Regions from separate parts of the Cupriavidus sp. GW821-FHT07C08 genome, predicted to be linked through region 2. Evidence: predicted binding sites of a transcription regulator. Region 2 holds the regulator's gene; each other region holds the start of a gene.
The links. Region 2 encodes HrcA, which represses chaperone genes, less so after heat shock. Its sites were predicted from a motif close to TTAGCACTCNNNNNNNNNGAGTGCTAA; they were not measured.

Region 1 (5,509 bases), on a different contig from region 2:
GGTCGAGCAGAAGATCGACGCGCTGATGCGCCGCACCGCGTGGCGCCCGTCGGCCACCGGCGAGATCACCACGCCGCAGACCCTGGTGTTCTCCGCCGTCCTGGGCGGCGCCGGCATGTGGCTGCTGCACGTCTACGCCAACGACCTGACGATGTGGCTGACCTTTGCCACCTTCCTCGGCTACGCGGTGGTCTACACCATCCTGCTCAAGCCGGCCACGCCGCAGAACATCGTGATCGGCGGGCTGTCCGGGGCAATGCCGCCGGCGCTGGGCTGGGCCGCGGTGGCGGGCGAGGTGCCGGCCGAAGCCTGGTTCCTGGTGCTGATCATCTTCACCTGGACCCCGCCGCACTTCTGGGCCCTGGCGCTGTACCGCCGCGCCGACTACGCCAAGTCCGGCCTGCCGATGCTGCCGGTCACGCACGGCGAGCGCTACACGCTGCTGCATATCCTGCTGTACACGCTGATCATGATCGCCGCGACGCTGCTGCCCTTTGTCTACGGCATGAGCGGCTATATCTACCTGGCGGCCGCGCTGGCGCTGGGCGCAGGTTTCCTGGCCTACGCCTGGAAGATGTACCGCAATTATTCAGACGAGCTGGCGCAGCGCACCTTCCGCTTCTCGATCCTGTACCTGTCGCTGCTGTTCGCCGCGCTGCTGGTCGACCACTACTTCAAGTTCGTGCCGCAGGTCTGACCTGTGGCCCACCGGCTGCGGCATCTTGTCGCGGCCGGCGCAGCGTGGCGGCACGATCGGCGATACTGCGTGATGTCGCCGCCCTCCGGTGCCGCTGTTCCCCCCACCCCTGACCGGTTTCCGCCGCATGCCCCGCCTAAGCCCCGCCTCCGGCCTGTTCGCCGCCTTCCGCCGCTTTTCCCTGCTGGCCGCGCTTGCGCTGGCCGTGGCTGCCTGCGGGCAGCAGAAGGCCTCGTTCCGCAATGTCGACATCACCGGCGCGGCGGACTTCGGCAAGGACTTCTCGCTGACCGACCATCACGGCAAGGTGCGCACCATCGCCGACTTCAAGGGCAAGGCGGTGGTGATGTTCTTCGGCTACACCCACTGCCCGGACGTGTGCCCGACAACGATGGCCGAACTGAAGGCAGTGATGGAGAAACTGGGCCCGGACGCCGACCGCGTGCAGGTGCTGTTCGTCACGGTCGACCCGGAACGCGACACGCAGGCGCTGCTGGCCCAGTACGTGCCGGCCTTCGATGCGCGCTTCCTGGGGCTGCGCCCGGCCGACGAGGCCGCACTGCAGAAGGTGACCAAGGACTTCAAGGTGTTCTACGCCAAGGTGCCGGGCAGCTCCCCGAACAACTACACGGTGGACCACTCCGCGGGCAGCTATGTATTCGACCCGGAGGGCAAGCTGCGGCTGTTCATCCGCCATGGCCAGGGTCCGGATCCGATAGCGCACGACCTGAAACAGCTGCTGTCGTGACGTGAAATGGAGGGAAGGGGTGCGGCATAACGTCGCACTCTTCCTCTCGCGGGCAACAAAAAGGCCGGTCCAGTGTGGACCGGCCTTTTGCATGGTGGAGGGAGCGGATCAGGCGAACGCCTGCAGCGCCCCCTTCATCTTCTTCATGGCCGCGGCCTCGATCTGGCGGATGCGCTCGGCCGAGACGCCGAACTCGTCAGCCAGCTCATGCAGCGTGGCGCCGCCCGAGCCGTCATCCTCGACGTGCAGCCAGCGCGCCTCGATGATGCGGCGGCTGCGTTCGTCCAGCTTGGCCAGCGCCTCTTCCAGGCCCTCGACCTGCATGCGGTCGTGGCGCTTGGCTTCCAGCACGCGGGTGGGCTCGTTGTGGTTGTCCGCCAGGTAGGCGATGGGGGCGAATTCCTCTTCGCCGTCGTCGATCTGGCCTTCCAGCGCCAGGTCGCCGCCCGACAGGCGGGTTTCCATCTCCATCACTTCTTCGGGCTTGACGTTCAGCTCGCGCGCGACGGCCTCGACCTGCTCCGGCGTGAACGTGTGCGCGCCCTGCTTGTGGCTGCGCAGGTTGAAGAACAGCTTGCGCTGGGCCTTGGTGGTGGCCACCTTGACCATGCGCCAGTTCTTCAGCACGTATTCGTGGATCTCGGCCTTGATCCAGTGCATCGCATACGACACCAGGCGCACGCCTTGTTCGGGGTCGAAGCGCTTCACGGCCTTCATCAGGCCGATATTGCCTTCCTGGATCAGGTCGGCATGCGGCAGGCCATAGCCCAGGTACTGGCGGGCGATCGACACCACCAGGCGCAGGTGGGACATCACCATCTGGCGGGCAGCATCAACGGAATCGTGGTCGCGGAGCTCGCGCGCCAGGCGCTGCTCTTCCTCCGCGGTCAACAGCGGAATCCGGTGGACAGCCTGGATATAGCTGTCGAGGTTGCCAACGGTGGCCGGGAAGGTCAGCGCAAAGCTGCCCGTGCTCCGGGGTGCCGTCGGCAGGCGGTTAATCAGGGTTTGGTCGGCAGACAAGACTGCGTTCACTCAATGGCTCCTTTCGCATCCGGCGGTTCGGTTGCCGGTGTGCCGCGCCTCTTGGGTCGGCGGCACTGCAACACATATTAGCACTCAGGCCGGGTGAGTGCTAATTGGAGTCCCGATGGCCGTGATAGTTCCACTCGATTGGTCTTGCGGATAGCATAGCTACTTACCGCTTCGAGCGGCGGAAACGATACCCACGGTTCGGCGCACAGGATGTTAGAGCGGCGCGGGGCACGGGGGTTCTGCCCGCTGCTGCAATGATTTGTTGCAGCAGCGGCTACACTCGACCCAACTGCGGCGCGCTGGCATCCTGCGAGCCTCTCTCATTCCACCGGAGGAGTTATGTCTGCTATCGAACACTTGCTCAAGCCGCATGTGCGCGACCTGGGCGATTTTACCGTGCGCCGGCTGTTGCCCGCCGCCGCTACCCAGACCGTCGGGCCGTTTATCTTCTTCGACCATATGGGGCCGGTGCAGCTGCCGCCGGGCGCCGGCGCTGATGTGCGTCCGCATCCCCATATCGGGCTGGCCACGGTCACCTACCTGTTCGAAGGCGAGATCATCCACCGCGACAGCCTGGGCAGCGACCAGGCGATCCGTCCGGGCGACGTCAACTGGATGACCGCCGGGCGCGGCATCGTGCACTCGGAACGCTCGCCCGAGCATGTGCGCCCCGCCGGGGCCCGGCTGCACGGCATCCAGACCTGGGTGGCACTGCCGCAGGAGCATGAGGGTGCCGAGCCGTCGTTCTTCCACCATCCCGCCGCCACGCTGCCACAGATCGAGCGGCCGGGCGTGCGCATGGTGGTGATTGCGGGCGATGCCTTTGGCCAGGTCTCTCCGGTCAAGGTCTTCAGCCGCACCCTGTATGTGGCGATCGAGCTGGATGCGGGCGCGAGCGTGGAGATCCCGGTCGAACATGCCGAGCGGGGCATCTATCCGGTGGATGGCGCGGTGGCGCTCGACGGCGAGCCGCTGCCGGCCGAGCACATGGTGGTGCTCACCCCGGGCCAGCCCGCGACGCTGACGGCCACGGCGCCGTCGCGCGTGATGCTGCTGGGCGGCGACCCGACCGACGGGCACCGCTTTATCTACTGGAATTTCGTTGCCAGCAGCAAGGTGGCGATCGAGGCTGCCGCCCAGCGCTGGGAGGACGATCAGTTCCCGCACGTGCCGGGCGAGACCGAGCGCATCCCGCTGCCCCCGCGCAAGGCCTGACAGCGATCCCGGGGCTGGCTCAGACCGGGCTGGCCCAGGTCACGCGAGTGCCTTGCCGCAGGCATTCGCGGATGGCATCGACCTGGATCGCGAGCGGTGCCGGCACCGGCGCCGCGCCGTCCAGCACGCGCCGGATCCAGGCCACGGTCTGGCCGGCGTCGCTGCCGGGCGGCAGTTCAGGCACTTCGGCCAGTGAACCCACGGCCGGATCGACCAGCGTCTGCTGGTGCCCCTCATGCAGCCAGTCGATGCGGCTGGTGCGGCGCGCATCGGCCACCACTTCGCCCTCGGTGCCGCGTGCCAGCAGCACGTTGGCGGGCTCATGCGAGAAGTAGTCAGTCAGCGTCTCGCGGTATTCGGGGTGGGTGTAGCTGTACAGGCGCAACCCTTCCGCGGGCGAATGCTCGCCCACCGGCTGCAGCATCTTGGCCACCGTATGCGCCGAATTGCGCAGGCCGATCACGGTGCGCCGCTCCAGCAGCTGCGACAGCCCGGGCGACAGCACATCCACCGGCAGCACCGCCAGCGGCCCGAGGTCGCTGCCCTCGCGCAGCCGTGCCGAGGCCTCGTCGGTCGTCGCGCACAAGGGCACGCCCAGGGCCTCGAACAGCGTCATGCTGGTCACGCGGCCATTGAACAGGCGCGTGCCGTGCACCAGCACGGGGACATCTTCGCGCGCCAGCAGCAGCGCCAGCAGCGGCACCAGGTTGGGTTGCTTGCGCGCGCCGTTGTAGCTGGGGATCACCACCACCTGCCGGTCAGGCGGCGCCGGCAGTGGCTGGCAGTGCGCATGGGCGGCTTCCAGCATGCCCGCCAGCTCGTGCGGGGCCTCGCCCTTGATGCGGTAGGCCATCAGGATGGCGCCAAGCTCCAGGTCCGAGACGCGCCCGGCCAGCATGGCGTCGAACAGGGCCTGCGCGTCTTCGCGGGGCAGCGCGCGCGCGCCGTTGACGCCGCGGCCGATCTCCTTGATATAGCGGGCAGCAGGGAAGGGCGTGGCTGGCGTGGTCATGGCGGCGTGGGGGTAGTCTGTTCTGGGTTCATGATAGCGGAGCCAGGCCGCCGCGCCCACCGCCGCCGGTCACCGCGCATCGCCTCCTGAGGACACTACGCGGCTTCCTGCAGCGCCGGGTTGCGCTGCTTGCGGTAGAGAAAGTCCAGCACCGCGGTGCGGCAGGCGTGGTAGGCCTTGTCGTCGGCCAGCGCGACGCGGTCGCGCGGGCGCGGCAGGTCCACCTTCAGGATCTCGCCGATGGTGGCGGCCGGGCCATTGGTCATCATCACGATGCGGTCGGCCAGCAGCACGGCCTCGTCGACATCGTGGGTCACCATCACCACGGTGCTGCGGGTGCGCGCCACGATCTTGATCAGCTCGTCCTGCAGGTGCGCGCGCGTGAGCGCATCGAGCGCGCCGAAGGGCTCGTCCATCAGCAGCACCTTGGGCGCCATCGCCAGCGCGCGGGCAATGCCCACACGCTGCTTCATGCCGCCGGAGATTTCATGCGGGTACTTGTTCTCGGCGTGCGTCAGGCCCACCAGCGCCAGCGTGTCGTGCGTGCGCGCCTTGAGCTGCGGCTTGCTCTCGCTGGCGGCGAAGACGCGCTCCACGCCGAGGTAGACATTCTCGAAGCACGTCAGCCACGGCAGCAGCGAATGGTTCTGGAACACCACCGCGCGCTCCGGCCCCGGCCCGGCGATCTCGCGCCCGGCGCAGATCAGCGCGCCGGTGGTGGGCGTGGCCAGTCCCGCGACCAGGTTCAGCAGCGTGGACTTGCCGCAGCCGGAATGGCCGATCAGCGTGATGAACTCGCCCT
Region 2 (5,509 bases):
CCCGGGTCTGGGCGCGCGTGCGCCGTGCTTCCAGTTCGTGCGGATGCGGCGTGGCCAGCGGCCAGCCCTGCAGATGCTGCAGCGCGATCTCGGCCATGGCCGCGACCCACGGATCGGCATCATTCAGGCACGGGATGAAGTGGAAATCCTTGCCGCCCGCGACCTTGAACTCGGTCTGCCCTTCCATGGCGATTTCCTCCAGGGTCTCGATGCAGTCGGCCGGAAAGCCCGGGCAGAAGACGTCGACCCGGCCCGCGCCGACCTTGCCCAGCTCGGCCAGCGTCGGCGCGGTGTACGGCTGCAGCCATTCCGCCTTGCCAAAACGAGACTGGAACGTCACCTGATACTGACCCGCCTGCAGGCCCAGCGCCTCGCCCAGCAGCCGGCCGGTCTTCAGGCATTCGCAGTGATAGGGATCGCCCAGTTCCAGCGTGCGCCGCGGCACGCCGTGGAACGACAGGATCAGCTTGTCGCCGCGGGCAAAGTCCGGCATGCCGTGCCGCGCCCAATAGGCGCCGACCTGCTGTTGCAGCGCCGCGATATAGGCCGGGTGGTCATGGAAATGCTTGACCAGCCGCAGCTCGGGCTGGTTGCGCCACTGGCCCAGCACCCGGAACACCTCGTCGAAGGCCGTTGCCGTGGTGGTGCCCGAGTACTGCGGATACATCGGCAGCACCAGCACCTGCTCGCAGCCCTGCCGGCGCAGCGCCTCCAGCACCGAGGCGATCGACGGGTTGCCGTAGCGCATTGCGCACGCGACCGTCACTTCATAGCCGTGCTGGTTCAGCAGCCGCTGCAGCGCATGGGCCTGGCGCTCGCTGTAGACCAGCAGCGGCGAGCCCGTCATATGGGCCTCGCGCAGCCAGATCGATTCGTACTTCAGCGCCGAGGCGCGCGAACGCAGCGGCAGGATCACCCCATGCAGCAGCGGCAGCCAGGCCGCGCGCGGGATCTCGACCACGCGCGGGTCGGACAGGAATTCCTTCAGGTAGCGCCCCACCGCCTTGGGCGTGGGTGCGTCCGGGGTGCCCAGGTTGACCAGCAGGATCGCCGTGCGCGGCGCGTGGCCGTGCTGGTAGGCCGGTTCGGGAGAAAACGTCATGTCGCTTCCGGGTTGGCACGGTGCCGGGATGGCGCCGGTGCGGCGCACCGGCGATTGCCGCGCTCGGTAGGAATGGAGCCGCTTGTCAGACCAGCCAGTCTTTGCACTAGTTCTGGCTCAGGGCGCTGGACAGCAAGCGCGCGGTGATGTCGACGATGGGAATCACGCGCTCGTACGCCATGCGCGTGGGGCCGATCACGCCGAGCGTGCCGACGATCTGGCCGTCAACCTCATACGGGGCGGTGATGACCGCCATGTCTTCGATCGGCACCAGCCGGCTTTCGCCGCCGATAAAGATCTGCACGCCCTGCGCATGACTGGACACGTCCAGCAGCTGCAGCAGGCTGGTCTTGTGCTCGAACACGTCGAAGAGGCGCCGCAGCTTGTCCATGCTGGAGGCCAGGTCTTCCACTTCCAGCAGCTTGCGCTCGCCGCTGATAAAGACGTGGTCGTCGTCCTCGTCCTCGGCGACGCTGCCGGCCTCGACCGCGGCCTGCATCAGCTGCGACATGTCGCGGCGCAGGTCCTGCAGTTCCACCCGCAGGTGGCCGCGCACCGTGTCGAAGCTCATGCCGGCATAGTGCGAGTTGAAGAAGTTGGCCGCCTCGATCAGCTGGGCCGGCGTGTATGACAGCTCGGTCTGGATGATGCGGTTCTGCACGTCGCCCTCGGGGCTGACGATGATCAGCAGGATGCGCTTGTCCGACAGCCGCATGAATTCGATCTGCCGGAACGCCTGCGCGCGGCGCGGCGTCATCACCACGCCGGCGAAGTGCGACAGGTTGGACAGCGTGCGCGCCGCCGCCGTGATCATGCGCTGCGGCCCCAGCTGCTGGCCGCCGAGCTGGTCCTGGATCTGGCCGGTCAGCTCGGCCAGGTCGGCGTTGCGCTCCAGCGGCTTGGCCGTCAGCATCGAATCGACGAACAGCCGGTAGCCGCGCGGGGTCGGGATACGGCCCGCGGAGGTGTGCGGGCTGGCAATAAAGCCCATTTCCTCCAGATCGGACATCACATTGCGAATCGTCGCAGGCGACAGGTCCAGCCCCGAGTACTTCGACAGGGTGCGGGAACCGACCGGCTGCCCTTCGGCAATATAGCGCTCGATCAGAGTCTTGAGCAGCGTTTTGGAGCGTTCATCCATGATGCCCCGATTTTACGCAAGTTTTGGACCTTCTGGCGGGCGGCCTGGGCCGCCCGCCCGCGCCTGCTGACAACCGTCATGGCGGTATGGTCTAATCCACGCATGTCCGCCCCCCCGAAAGCCAGCGCCGTGCGCACTTCGTTCAAGACCGTCGCCCTGGTGGGCCGGTACTCCACTGCCGGCATCGAAGGGCCGCTGGAGGAGATCGCCTCTTATATCCTGCGCAACGGGCAGGACGTGGTGTTCGAGCGCGAAACCGCGCTGGCCACCGGGCTGACCGGCTACCCTGCCCTGTCCGCCGAGGAGATCGGCCGGCAGGCCGACGTGGCCGTGGTGCTGGGCGGCGACGGCACGCTGCTGGGCATCGCCCGCCAGCTCGCCGGCTATGACGTGCCATTGATCGGCGTCAACCACGGGCGGCTGGGCTTCATGACCGACATCGCGCTGGAAGACGCGCACACCGTGCTGCCCGACATGCTCGACGGCCGGTATGAGGCCGAGACCCGCCTGCTGCTGGAATCGCGCGTGGTGCGCGACGACATGGACATCTTCTCCGCGCTGGCCCTGAACGACGTGGTGGTGAACCGCTCGGGCATCTCCGGCATGGTCGAGCTGGCGGTGTCGGTGGACGGCCACTTCATGTACAACCAGCGCTCGGACGGCCTGATCGTGTCGACCACCACCGGGTCCACCGCCTACGCGCTGTCCGCCGGCGGACCGATCCTGCACCCGACGCTTTCGGGTGTGGTGCTGGTGCCGATCGCCCCGCACGCGCTGTCCAACCGCCCGATCGTGCTGCCGCACGACGCCGAGGTCACCATCGAGGTGGCCAGCGCGCGCGACGCCAGCGTCAACTTCGACATGCAGTCGCTGACCTCGCTGCTGCCGGGCGACCGCATCGTGGTGCGGCGCTCCGAAAAGTCCATCAACCTGCTGCACCCGGTCGGCTACAACTACTACGCCACGCTGCGCAAGAAGCTGCACTGGCACGAGTATCCTTCCGAAGACAATCGCCTCTGAGCCAGTATCAAGCCGCCCCTTGAGCCTGATCCCGAACCCATCGGACCGACTACCTTCCACGCCACGATGCTGCGCAGCCTGTCCATCCGCGATTTCGTCATCGTCGATACGCTCGACCTGGATTTCACCACTGGCTTCACCGTCTTCACCGGCGAGACCGGCGCCGGCAAATCCATCCTGATCGATGCCCTGGCGCTGGTGCTGGGCGAACGCGCCGATGCCGGCGTGGTGCGCGAAGGCGCCCCGCGCGCCGGCGTCAGCGCCACCTTCTCGACCCACCCGGCACTGGATGCCTGGCTGGCCGAGCGCGAGCTCAACGGCGAAGCGGAAGACGGCGTGCATACCGTGCTGCTGCGCCGCACGGTCGATGCCGGCGGCCGCAGCAAGGCCTTTATCAACGGCGCCGCCGCCACCCTGGCGCAGCTGCGCGAAGTCGGCGACCAGCTGGTCGACATCCACGGCCAGCACGCGCACCAGCTGCTGCTGCGCCCCGACGCGCAGCGGCTGCTGTTCGACGCCCACGCCGGCCTCACCCAGCAGGCCGGCGCGGTGGCCGAGGCCTGGCGCGCCTGGCGTGCCTGCGTGCGCCAGCGCGAGGCGGTGGAACACCAGTCGCGCGAGATGCAGCTCGAACGCGAACGGCTGGAATGGCAGGTCGGCGAGCTGGACAAGCTCAACCCGCAGCCGGGCGAATGGGAAGAGATCCAGTCCGAGTACAACCGGCTGTCGCATGCCGCCGGCCTGATCGACGGCAGCCGCGCCGCGCTCGACGCATTGTCCGAGGCCGACGGCTCGGTGCTGTCGGCGCTGAATACCATCGTGCACAAGCTGCAGCAGCTTGCCGATGTCGATCCCGCGCTGCGCGACGTGCTGGCCGCGCTCGAGCCTGCGCAGATGCAGGCCGAGGAAGCCGCGCACTCGCTCACGCGCTATGTCGACCGGCTCGAACTCGATCCCGAGCGGCTGCAGGCCGTGGACGAACGCATGCAGGCGCTGCACGCCACCGCGCGCAAGTACCGCCTGCCGCCCGAGCAGCTGCCCGACGAGCTGGTGGCCCGCCGCCAGCAGCTGGACGACCTGCAGGCCGCGCAGGACCTGAACAAGGTGATGGCGCGGGAGGCCGCGGCCAAGGCCGCCTACCTGACCCTGGCGCAGCATCTCAGCCACGCCCGCAAGCAGGCCGCGCAGGCGTTGTCCGCCGCGGTCACCGACGCCATGCAGGGGCTGTCGATGGCCGGCGGCAGCTTTGTCGCCGCGCTCAATGCGCTCGACGAAGGCCAGAGCCATGGACTGGAGCAGGTCGAATTCCTGGTCGCCGGCCATGCCGGCGTGAGCCCGCGGCCACTGGCCCGGGTGGCCTCGGGCGGCGAACTGGCGCGCATCAGCCTGGCGATCTCGGTGATCACCAGCGAAGCCTCGCCCACGCCCACGCTGATCTTCGACGAGGTCGATACCGGCATCGGCGGCGCGGTGGCCGAAGTGGTCGGCCGGCGCCTGCAGGAGCTCGGCCGCGCGCGCCAGGTGCTGTGCGTGACGCACCTGCCGCAAGTGGCGGCGCAGGCCAGCACCCATCTGCTGGTCAGCAAGGAAACCACCGATGCGGGCGACGGTTCGGTCACGCGCTCGCGCATCCGGGTGCTGGACCCCGCCGGGCGCGTGGTCGAGACCGCTCGCATGCTGGGCGGCGCCACCGTCACCGCCACCACGCTGCAACATGCGGAAGAAATGCTGGCGCAAGGCATGGCCGGCGGCCAGGGCAGCCAGCCTGCACGCGGCGCGGGCGGCAAGGATGGCCGGCGCAGCCGCCGCGCCGCCGGCTGAAAGCCGCCCCCGCACGTGCGCCAATCCATACACTGACAGGAGCTTCACCATGACCCGCCAAGCGCAAGCCGGCCTCCGGCAACGCCCGCGCGCATCGCTGCGCGCCGTGCTGGCCATCGCCACCGCCGCATCGGCCGCACTGCTGGCGCTGTCCGCCTGCCAGGCCCAGCCCAAGTCCTCGGCCCCGCCGCCGGGCAGCATCAGCGATGACCGTTCCCTGGGCGACATCATGGTGCGCTTCAAGCCGCCCGCGGTAAACCTGTCGGAGGATGCCGGCAAGCTGCTGGCCGGGATCAAGGGCCCGATCCGCTACGTGGTCAAGCGCCCGATGTCCGGCGGCGTCTGGCTGGTCACCGCGATCTCGCCGTCGGCGGACGCCACCATCGACCAGGCCGTCGAGACCCTGCGCGCCACGCCCCGCATCG
Region 3 (5,509 bases), on a different contig from region 2:
GCGGGCGGGCGGAGCAGATTGCAGGCCAGGCGGGCCAGCTTGGAGCTGATCCTGGCAAGCAGAATGCGCTATTCGAAAAGCTGGTGCAATGGGCGCAACCGGTATCGCGACTGTCACTGCCCAAGGAAGGCTGGGAGGGCTCGCAGTTGCGCGTGCGCTTCATGAACGCCGGCTGGCGCAATGCCAGTGCCGCACCGCTGTACTTTGCGGCCAAGACCGCTCTGGCCGTCGCCCTGCCGATGATCGGGCTGCTGGCAGCCGCCGGCCAGTCGGGGTTGCAAGACCGGAACATCATGTTCGCGTTGCTGGCAGTACTTGGTGCAATCGGCTACTACCTGCCCAACGTCGTTCTCGCACGCAAAGTCGCGCAACGCCAGCGTACGGTATTTGAAGAGTTCCCGGACGTGATCGACCTGCTGACCGTCTGCGTGGAAGCTGGCCTCGGGCTCGATGCGGCACTGATGCGCGTAGCCGACGAGCTGGCGCTGCGCTGCCCGGTGCTGGCCGATGAGCTCCAGCTGATGCTGCTTGAGCTGCGCTCGGGCTTCTCGAAGGAAAAGGCGCTGTCGAACCTGTCGCTGCGCACCGGCGTGGACGACGTGGACAAGTTCGCCTCCATGCTGATCCAGGCCGACCGCTTCGGCACCAGCCTGGGCGAGTCCCTGCGCGTGCTGTCCGACATGCTGCGCACCAAGCGCCGCATGCGGGCCGAGGAGCAAGCCGCCAAGATCGCGCTCAAGCTGCTGTTCCCGCTGATCTTCACCATCTTCCCGTCGCTGCTGCTGGTGCTGCTCGGGCCAGCCTTTATCCAGATCTATCGCGTTCTCCTGCCGACCATGGCCGGACAAGGAGGGTAATACTTCCGGGAAACCGCGATCGTTTCCCCCGGCTGTCTCCCGGTGCAATGCCGGCTAGACAGTCACTTGCCCGGACCTGGTTCCGGGCTTTTTTGCTTTTCGGCGGGATCCGCGGGACTTGACCGGACGGGCTGGCTTCTTAAGAATGCAGGCAACCGCCCGCCGCCGTAGCGGCCCATGCAGCGAGCCCCATGCGCCTCCGGAGTCTCCATGAAGCTACGCATCCTGAGCGACCTCCACATCGAGCACAACATGCCGGAGTCCGTGCCCGCCTGCGATGCCGACGTCGTGGTGCTGGCCGGCGACATCGCCAACGGGCGCGACGGCATCGACTGGGCCGCGCGCACCTTCAGCCAGCCGGTGGTCTATGTGCCCGGCAATCACGAATACTACGAAAGCAACTTCGATACCGTGGACCGCCTGATGGCCGAAGCCACCGAGGCGCACCCAGGCATACAGGTGCTCAATGGCACAGTGGCCGAATTCAACAGCACCCAAGGACGGGTACGCATCATCGGCACCACCTGGTGGACTGACTACACCCTGTTCGGCACCGACCGGCGCGATGCTGCAATGCAGGCTTGCGCGGCGGTGATGCTGGACCATCGCCTGATCGAACTCCACGGCGACGACGGCCGTGTGCGCCATTTCACGCCCCAGGACGCGCTGGCGCGCCACCAGGCCGCGTCGGCCTGGCTGGCGGCGCAGCTGGCGCAAGCCTACGATGGCAAGACCGTGGTGGTCACGCACCACGGCCCTGACCTGGGCAGCCTGGACCCGCGCTACTCGCACGACCTGGTCTCCGGCGGCTTCCTGTCGCGCCGGCCCGACCTGGTAGCAAAGGCGGATCTGTGGATCCACGGCCATACCCACACCAGCTTCGACTACTGCATCGATGATTCGCGCGTGGTCTGCAACCCCCGCGGCTACGTCAGCCGCCGCACCGGCGAGTTGGAAAACAAGCATTTCGACTGGTGCTGCGTGGTCGAGGTCTGACCTGGCGGCTCCAGCGAGAGACTGCTGCGGCGCCCCAAAGAAAAAACCCCCGCGGGCACAAGCCCGCGGGGGTTTTCCAAGACAGCCTGCCCGTAAGGGCAGTCGGTCGGCAATGATTTACATCATGCCTTCCATGCCGCCCATGCCGCCCATACCGCCCGGCATTGCCGGAGCCGACTCGTCCTTCGGCGATTCGGCAACTGCGCAGTCCGTGGTCAGCATCAGCGAAGCCACCGAAGCGGCGTTCTGCAGCGCAGTGCGGGTAACCTTGGTCGGGTCCAGCACGCCCATTTCCACCAGGTCGCCGTACTCGCCCGAAGCCGCGTTGTAGCCGTAGTTGCCCTTGCCTTCGATAACCTTGGCAACGACGACCGACGCCTCTTCGCCGGCGTTCAGCACGATCTGGCGCAGCGGCTCTTCCATGGCGCGCAGCACGATCTTGATACCGGCGTTCTGGTCGGCGTTTTCGCCGGTCAGTGCCGAGATCGCAGCGCGGGCACGCAGCAGGGCCACACCACCGCCGGGGACGATGCCTTCTTCCACCGCAGCGCGGGTGGCGTGCAGGGCGTCTTCCACGCGGGCCTTCTTTTCCTTCATTTCGACTTCGGTGGCAGCGCCAACCTTGATCACGGCAACACCGCCGGCCAGCTTGGCCACGCGCTCTTGCAGCTTCTCACGGTCGTAGTCCGAGGTCGCTTCTTCGATCTGGGCGCGGATTTGCTTCACGCGGCCTTCGATCGCAGCTGCGTCGCCGGCGCCGTCGATGATGATGGTGTTTTCCTTGCCGATCTCGATGCGCTTGGCCTGGCCCAGGTCGTTCAGGCCAGCCTTTTCCAGCGTCAGGCCGATTTCTTCAGCGATGACGGTGCCGCCGGTCAGGATGGCGATGTCTTCCAGCATGGCCTTGCGGCGGTCGCCGAAGCCCGGGGCCTTGACGGCGGCGGTCTTCAGGATGCCACGGATGTTGTTCACCACCAGGGTCGCCAGGGCTTCGCCCTCGACGTCTTCAGCGATGATCAGCAGCGGGCGGCCAGCCTTGGCCACTTGCTCCAGCACCGGCAGCAGGTCGCGGATGTTCGAGACCTTCTTGTCGAACAGCAGCACGAACGGGCTGTCCAGCTGGACAACTTGCTTTTCCGGGTTGTTGATGAAGTACGGCGACAGGTAGCCGCGGTCGAACTGCATGCCTTCCACGACTTCCAGCTCGTCGGCCAGCGACTTGCCGTCTTCAACCGTGATCACGCCTTCCTTGCCGACCTTGTCCATGGCTTCGGCAATGCGCTCACCGATGGAGGTGTCGCTGTTGGCCGAGATCGCGCCAACCTGGGCGATTTCCTTGCTGGTGGTGGTGGGCTTGCTGACCTTCTTCAGCTCTTCCACGGCGGCGGCAACAGCCTTGTCGATGCCGCGCTTCAGGTCCATCGGGTTCATGCCGGCGGCAACGAACTTCATGCCTTCGCGCACGATCGACTGGGCCAGCACGGTTGCGGTGGTGGTACCGTCACCGGCGTTGTCGCTGGTCTTGGAAGCGACTTCCTTGACCATCTGGGCGCCCATGTTCTGCAGCTTGTCCTTCAGCTCGATTTCCTTGGCCACGGACACGCCGTCCTTGGTCACGGTCGGGCCGCCGAAGCTGCGCTCCAGCACCACATTGCGGCCCTTCGGGCCCAGGGTCACCTTGACTGCGTTGGCGAGGATGTTCACGCCTTCAACCATCTTGGCACGTGCGGCGTCGCCGAACACTACGTCTTTAGCTGCCATTCTTGAATCTCCTGAAATCTGTACGGGTGGCGGTCAGTCGGTGAATTACTTGTTCACCACGGCCATGATGTCTTCTTCGCGCATGACCAGCAGTTCCTGGCCTTCCACCTTCACGGCCTGGCCGGCGTACTTGCCGAACAGCACGCGGTCGCCGACCTTGACGTCGAGGGCGATGTTGTTGCCCTTGTCATCCTTCTTGCCAGGACCGATTGCCAGTACTTCGCCTTGATCGGGCTTCTCGGCAGCGTTGTCGGGAATCACGATACCGGACGCGGTCTTGGTTTCGTTGTCCAGACGCTTCACGATCACGCGGTCGTGCAAAGGACGCAGATTCATACGGACTCCTAGATGCAAAGTGAGTTTTTAATCACAAATCGGCCGGCTACCGAGGCGACGGCCGTCTGAAATGTTCAGGTGCCGCAAGGGGCGCTTTCATGCTGTTAGCACTCACCCCCGGCGAGTGCTAATTATAGGGACGGGGTATGGCCATTTCAAGACAGGGACTTGATACGGGTTTTCCCTTGGACGTGAAACTCTCGTGGGAGATGGCCTTGGAGAGCCACTGAAAGAGGAGCTTTAGCCACTTAATGCGCATTTGCCGCTCCGTGTAATTTCGACCAAACTGTACATGGGTCGCCGCACGACAACGACAAACATCAAGCCCGCCGCCCGGATCACCCTCCATGAACGTGGAATCCCACTCCCGTCGCCGCAACCGCGCCGGTGGCGATCCCTGCCGCACCTTGCGCAACTCGGCCGGCGTGCTTGCATTGCCGTGGCCCGAGTGGCTGCGTCACTACCACCGCGACTGGCTGAAGCCCGATGTCATGGCCGGGCTGACCGTTGCGGCAGTCGTCATCCCGAAGGCTCTCGCCTACGCCACCATCGCGGGCCTGCCGGTCGAGGTCGGACTCTATACGGTATTCGCGCCGATGCTGATCTACGCCATGCTGGGAACCTCGCGCCCGCTCAGCGTCAGCACCACGACCACGCTGGCGATCCTGGCAGCAGCCGCGCTTAGCGATACGACGGCGGCAGGCGGTACCGCGAGCTTGCTGACGGCTTCGGCCACGCTCACCTGCCTGGTGGGCATCATCCTGGTCGCCGCGCGCTTGCTGCGCCTGGGCTTTGTTGCCGATTTCATCTCCGAGCCCGTCCTGGTCGGCTTCAAGGCCGGGATCGGGCTGGTGATCGTGGTGGACCAGTTGCCGAAGCTGCTCGGCATCCATTTCCAGAAGGGCGCGTTTTTCCACAACCTCGCAGCCATGGTCCAGGGCGTTCCCCACGCTTCGCTGGCAACCATGGCCGTTGGGGTCACGGTCCTGGCGCTGCTGATCGGCATGGAACGCCTGGCGCCGCGCGCGCCGGCCCCGCTGATCGCGGTGGCGATCGGGATCGCGGCAGTCAGCCTGCTCGGGTTGCAGTCTCATGGCGTCGAAACCGTTGGCCATGTCCCGACTGGACTGCCGCCCCTCACGCTGCCGGATCCCGATCTGGTCATGCAGCTCCTGGTGCCGGCCATGGGCATTGCCCTGATGAGCTTTACGGAAACCATCGCAGCCGGACGCGCCTTCGTGCAGAGCGGCGAACCCGCGCCGGACCCGAACCGCGAGCTGCTGGCCACCGGGTTCGCCTGCCTGGGTGGCGCATTCCTCGGCGCGATGGCCGCCGGCGGCGGGACCACGCAGACCGCGGTGAACCGCCGCTGCGGCGCCAGATCGCAGCTGGCGGGACTGGTCACTGCGGTCGTCGCGCTGGGCGCGATGCTGGTGCTGGCACCGCTGATCGGCCTGATGCCGGAGGCCGCGCTGGCGGCAGTGGTCATCGCCTATTCGGTGGGACTGATCCAGCCGGCGGAGTTTCGCGCCATCCTCGGCATCCGGCGCACGGAGTTC

Region 1: a site for HrcA is predicted at 2,558-2,584, ahead of rpoH (RNA polymerase sigma factor RpoH). Genes of this name have one in related genera too.
Region 3: a site for HrcA is predicted at 4,055-4,081, ahead of groES (co-chaperone GroES). Genes of this name have one in related genera too.

The regions. Positions count from the first base shown of each region.
Region 1 covers NZ_JBWKQZ010000012.1:153,857-159,365, reverse strand. Annotated here, with positions in the region: gene cyoE (heme o synthase) at 1-697, shown strand, start outside; gene AC07UK_RS17335 (SCO family protein) at 825-1,445, shown strand; gene rpoH (RNA polymerase sigma factor RpoH) at 1,554-2,480, opposite strand; gene AC07UK_RS17325 (pirin family protein) at 2,820-3,695, shown strand; gene ybiB (DNA-binding protein YbiB) at 3,715-4,707, opposite strand; gene AC07UK_RS17315 (ABC transporter ATP-binding protein) at 4,803-5,509, opposite strand, start outside.
Region 2 covers NZ_JBWKQZ010000020.1:29,305-34,813, forward strand. Annotated here, with positions in the region: gene hemH (ferrochelatase) at 1-1,102, opposite strand, end outside; gene hrcA (heat-inducible transcriptional repressor HrcA) at 1,209-2,243, opposite strand; gene AC07UK_RS23430 (NAD kinase) at 2,346-3,263, shown strand; gene recN (DNA repair protein RecN) at 3,330-5,084, shown strand; gene AC07UK_RS23440 (hypothetical protein) at 5,134-5,509, shown strand, end outside.
Region 3 covers NZ_JBWKQZ010000024.1:86,989-92,497, forward strand. Annotated here, with positions in the region: gene AC07UK_RS26380 (type II secretion system F family protein) at 1-857, shown strand, start outside; gene AC07UK_RS26385 (metallophosphoesterase) at 1,068-1,853, shown strand; gene groL (chaperonin GroEL) at 1,971-3,614, opposite strand; gene groES (co-chaperone GroES) at 3,660-3,950, opposite strand; gene AC07UK_RS26400 (SulP family inorganic anion transporter) at 4,298-5,509, shown strand, end outside.